Regions from separate parts of the Streptomyces sp. CA-111067 genome, predicted to be linked through region 2. Evidence: predicted binding sites of a transcription regulator. Region 2 holds the regulator's gene; the other holds the start of a gene.
What was found. Region 2 encodes HrcA, which represses chaperone genes, less so after heat shock. Its sites were predicted from a motif close to TTNGCACTCNGNNNNNCNGAGTGCNAA; they were not measured.
Positions count from the first base shown of each region.

Region 1 (2,400 bases), 1.1 Mb from region 2:
CGCCAGCGTCTCGATCATTCCCGCGGTCGCGGGTGGTTGAACCATCCCGCACACTGATCTGACAAAGATCTGACGTCGGTCGGCGGCCGGCGGTGTGAGACCCGCCGAAATGTGCCCCGTTCACCCCTTTGTGGTGAGCGGGGCACTGTTGCACCTGGCACGGGAGGGGGCGGGTGCGGGGCGGAAGTTTCAAAGTTGTACGGTTGCCGGGGGCAAGTGCCCCCCATCGACGGTCAGTGCGGCGATTTATCGCCAAATTCACGTGACGAATGTCCCGTTGGTGAGCTATGTCAGGCCCGAGATGCCCCGCATTATCGATTTATCACGGGCTATTTCCGATCGGTCACGCCAAGAATTCTCGTCCGATTGACCTGTTGCACTGGGCATCCGTGCAGATACATTCAGCCGCGGTCGACGCGTTCCGGCGCACACCTCTCGTGGCTCTCCCTGCCGAAGGTAAGGGGTCCTACCCGGGGTGAGGTCTGACCCGGGCCCGCGGAGCGCGGGGCCGCGATAGGGCCAGTAATAGGGGAGTTAGGAATGGCTCAGGGCACCGTCAAGTGGTTCAACGCGGAGAAGGGCTACGGCTTCATCGCGGTCGACGGTGGTGCGGATGTCTTCGTCCACTACAGCGCGATACAGATGGACGGTTACCGCACCCTCGAAGAAGGCCAGCGGGTCGAGTTCGAGATCTCGCAGGGTCAGAAGGGGCCGCAGGCGGACATGGTCCGGCTGGCCGGCTGATCGGCTCCGGCGCGTTCGGCCACCGACGCGACGTACTCACGGCGAAGGACCCGTACCGCAGTGCCGCGGTACGGGTCCTTCGTGCGCGCGCACGTGGGGCGCGCACGTAAGGGGGGTCCGGACGGCTGACGCTTGCACTCCACCCGGGTGAGTGCTAATCATTGGCGTTAGCACTCTCCGAGTGAGAGTGACAGCAGGACCGGGTCGGCGAGGCCCGCTCGGGCGCCGGAAAGATACCGGCGACCAGGCTGGCCGTCCGTCGCGGGCGCCACGCGGTCCGATCCACCGCCCCCTGCCCCGGTGGGGGAACCCAGTCCGCGGAGGACACTTCACCATGGCAAAGATCATCGCGTTCGACGAGGAGGCGCGGCGCGGACTCGAGCGCGGGATGAACCAGCTCGCCGACGCCGTCAAGGTCACCCTCGGCCCCAAGGGCCGCAACGTCGTTCTCGAAAAGAAGTGGGGCGCCCCCACGATCACCAACGATGGTGTCTCCATCGCCAAGGAGATCGAGCTGGAGGACCCCTACGAGAAGATCGGCGCCGAGCTGGTCAAGGAAGTCGCCAAGAAGACCGACGACGTCGCCGGTGACGGTACGACCACCGCGACCGTGCTCGCCCAGGCCCTGGTCAAGGAGGGCCTGCGCAACGTAGCCGCCGGCGCCAACCCGATGGCCCTCAAGCGCGGCATCGAGAAGGCCGTCGAGGCCGTCTCCGCCGCTCTGCTGGAGCAGGCCAAGGACGTGGAGACCAAGGAGCAGATCGCCTCCACCGCCTCCATCTCCGCCGCCGACACCCAGATCGGCGAGCTCATCGCCGAGGCGATGGACAAGGTCGGCAAGGAAGGCGTCATCACCGTCGAGGAGTCGCAGACCTTCGGGCTCGAGCTCGAGCTCACCGAGGGCATGCGCTTCGACAAGGGCTTCATCTCCGCCTACTTCGCCACCGACCTGGAGCGTATGGAGGCGTCGCTCGACGACCCGTACGTGCTGATCGTCAACTCCAAGATCGCCTCGGTGAAGGACCTGCTCCCGCTCCTGGAGAAGGTCATGCAGTCCGGCAAGCCGCTGCTGATCATCGCCGAGGACGTCGAGGGCGAGGCGCTGTCCACGCTCGTCGTCAACAAGATCCGCGGCACCTTCAAGTCCGTGGCCGTCAAGGCCCCCGGCTTCGGTGACCGCCGCAAGGCCATGCTCGGCGACATCGCCATCCTCACCGGTGGCACGGTCATCTCCGAGGAGGTCGGCCTCAAGCTGGAGAACGCGGGCCTGGACCTGCTCGGCCGCGCGCGCAAGGTCGTCATCACCAAGGACGAGACCACCATCGTCGACGGCTCGGGTGACACCGAGCAGGTGGCCGGCCGGGTCAACCAGATCCGCGCCGAGATCGAGAACAGCGACTCGGACTACGACCGCGAGAAGCTCCAGGAGCGGCTGGCGAAGCTGGCCGGCGGCGTGGCCGTCATCAAGGCCGGTGCCGCCACCGAGGTCGAGCTCAAGGAGCGCAAGCACCGCATCGAGGACGCGGTGCGCAACGCGAAGGCCGCCGTCGAGGAGGGCATCGTCGCCGGTGGTGGCGTCGCGCTGCTCCAGGCGACCGCCGTCTTCGAGAAGCTGGAGCTCGACGGTGACGAGGCCACCGGTGCCGCCATCGTCAA
Region 1 covers NZ_CP192103.1:3,457,410-3,459,809, reverse strand. Annotated here, with positions in the region: gene ACQPW6_RS15040 (MoaD/ThiS family protein) at 1-40, shown strand, start outside; gene ACQPW6_RS15035 (cold-shock protein) at 541-744, shown strand; gene groL (chaperonin GroEL) at 1,079-2,400, shown strand, end outside.
Region 1: the regulator HrcA is predicted to act here: its motif matches at 876-902, upstream of groL (chaperonin GroEL).

Region 2 (2,400 bases):
GCGACCGCTCGCCGTAGACCCGCGCGCCGGGGAAGGCCGCCGCGCCCAGCACATGGTCGAAATGGCCGTGGGTGAGCACCACATGGGTCACCGCGCGGCCGGTCAGCGCCTCGATCTGGCCGCGCAGCTGCTCGCCCTCGCGCAGCGTGGACCCGGTGTCCACGAGCAGCACGCCGTCAGCGCCGACCACCAGGCCGATCGTCACGTCGAGCGGGGCCAGCCTGCGCCGGGCGACGCCGGGGGCCAGCTGCTCCCAGACGGAGTCGCCGTCGGCCGGCCGCCGCGGATTGTCCACCGATTCCACAGGGCGACGCTATCGTCGCGGCGGTGCCGCCGTGGCCGGTACCCGCACCTCACCTTTCGCCGCATCCACGCCGTATCCGTGACGTACCCGCACCGGACCCTTCGCCGCACCGGCAGCTGACCGGTCAGCGGGCACCCGCTATTGCAGTCCCCTTGCCGCCTCGCCGTACACTGGCTGCGGGGAAGCTGGCACTCGAAACGGTGGAGTGCCAGGCCAGAACGCTTGAAGGACGCTTGAGACCTATGGCTGGAGGTGCGCGATGCTGAGCGAACGCAGACTCGAAGTTCTGCGCGCCATCGTTCAGGACTACGTCGGCACCGAGGAGCCGGTCGGATCGAAGGCGCTGACCGAGCGGCACCGGCTCGGTGTGTCGCCCGCCACCGTGCGCAACGACATGGCGGTGCTGGAGGACGAGGGCTACATCGCCCAGCCGCACACCAGCGCCGGCCGGATCCCCACCGACAAGGGCTACCGGCTGTTCGTGGACAAGATGGCCGCCGTCAAGCCGCTGACGTCCGCCGAGCGGCGGGCGATCCAGAACTTCCTGGTCGGCGCGGTCGACCTCGACGACGTGGTGGCCAGGACGGTACGGCTGCTGGCGCAGCTCACCCGGCAGGTCGCGGTGGTGCAGTACCCGTCGCTGACCCGCTCCTCGGTACGGCACGTGGAGCTGCTGGCGCTGGCGCCGGCCCGGATCATGCTGGTGCTGATCACCGACACCGGGCGGGTGGAGCAGCGGCTGATCGACTGCCAGGCGCCGGTCGGCGAGACCGTGCTCGCGGACCTGCGGGCCCGGCTGAACAGCCGGGTGGTCAACCGGCGGTTCGCCGATGTGCCGCCGCTGGTGCAGGATCTGCCGGAGAGCTTCGACCCGGACGACCGGCCCGCGGTCGCCGGGGTGCTCGCCACCCTGCTGGAGACGCTCGTCGAGGAGACCGAGGAGCGGATCATGCTGGGCGGGGCGGCTAACCTGACCCGGTTCAACCACGACTTCCCGCTGACGATCCGGCCGGTGCTGGAAGCGCTCGAAGAGCAGATGGTGCTGCTGAAGCTGCTCGGTGAGGCCACGGACGCCACCATGACGGTCCGGATCGGGCATGAGAATTTTCACGAGGGACTCAACTCCACATCCGTGGTGGCGGTCGGCTACGGTTCGGGCGACGAGGCAGTCGCCAAACTCGGTGTGGTCGGACCGACCCGCATGGACTACCCGGGAACGATGGGAGCGGTACGCGCAGTGGCACGTTACGTCGGACAGATCCTGGCGGAGTCGTAAGTGGCCACGGACTACTACGCCGTACTAGGCGTGCGCCGCGACGCGGGTCCGGACGAGATCAAGAAGGCCTTCCGCCGACTTGCTCGTGAGCTGCACCCGGACGTCAATCCGGACCCGAAGACGCAGGAGCGCTTCAAGGAGATCAACGCGGCGTACGAGGTGCTCTCGGACCCGCAGAAGAAGCAGGTCTACGATCTCGGCGGCGATCCGCTCGCCGGGGCCGGCGGGGGTGGCGGACAGGGCTTCGGCGCCGGGTTCGGCAACTTCAACGACATCATGGACGCCTTCTTCGGGCAGTCGCAGCAGCGCGGGCCGCGGTCGCGGACCCGGCGCGGCCAGGACGCGATGATCCGGCTCGAGATCGAGCTCGACGAGGCGGCGTTCGGCACCACCAAGGACATCCAGGTGGACACGGCCGTGACCTGCGGCACGTGCAACGGGGAAGGCGCCGCGCCCGGCACCTCCGCGCAGACCTGCGACATGTGCCGCGGACGCGGCGAGGTGTCGCAGGTGACGCGGTCGTTCCTCGGCCAGGTCATGACCTCGCGGCCGTGCCCGCAGTGCCAGGGGTTCGGCACGGTGGTGCCCACCCCGTGCCCCGAGTGCGCGGGGGACGGCCGGGTCAGGTCCCGGCGGACGCTCACCGTCAAGATCCCGGCCGGCGTGGACAACGGCACCCGGATCCAGCTCGCGGGCGAGGGCGAGGTCGGCCCGGGCGGCGGCCCCGCCGGCGACCTCTACGTCGAGATCCGCGAGGTGCCGCACGCGGTGTTCCAGCGGCGCGGCGACGATCTGCACTGCACGGTGACGCTGCCGATGA
Region 2 covers NZ_CP192103.1:2,366,976-2,369,375, reverse strand. Annotated here, with positions in the region: gene ACQPW6_RS10305 (MBL fold metallo-hydrolase) at 1-304, opposite strand, end outside; gene hrcA (heat-inducible transcriptional repressor HrcA) at 564-1,580, shown strand; gene dnaJ (molecular chaperone DnaJ) at 1,581-2,400, shown strand, end outside.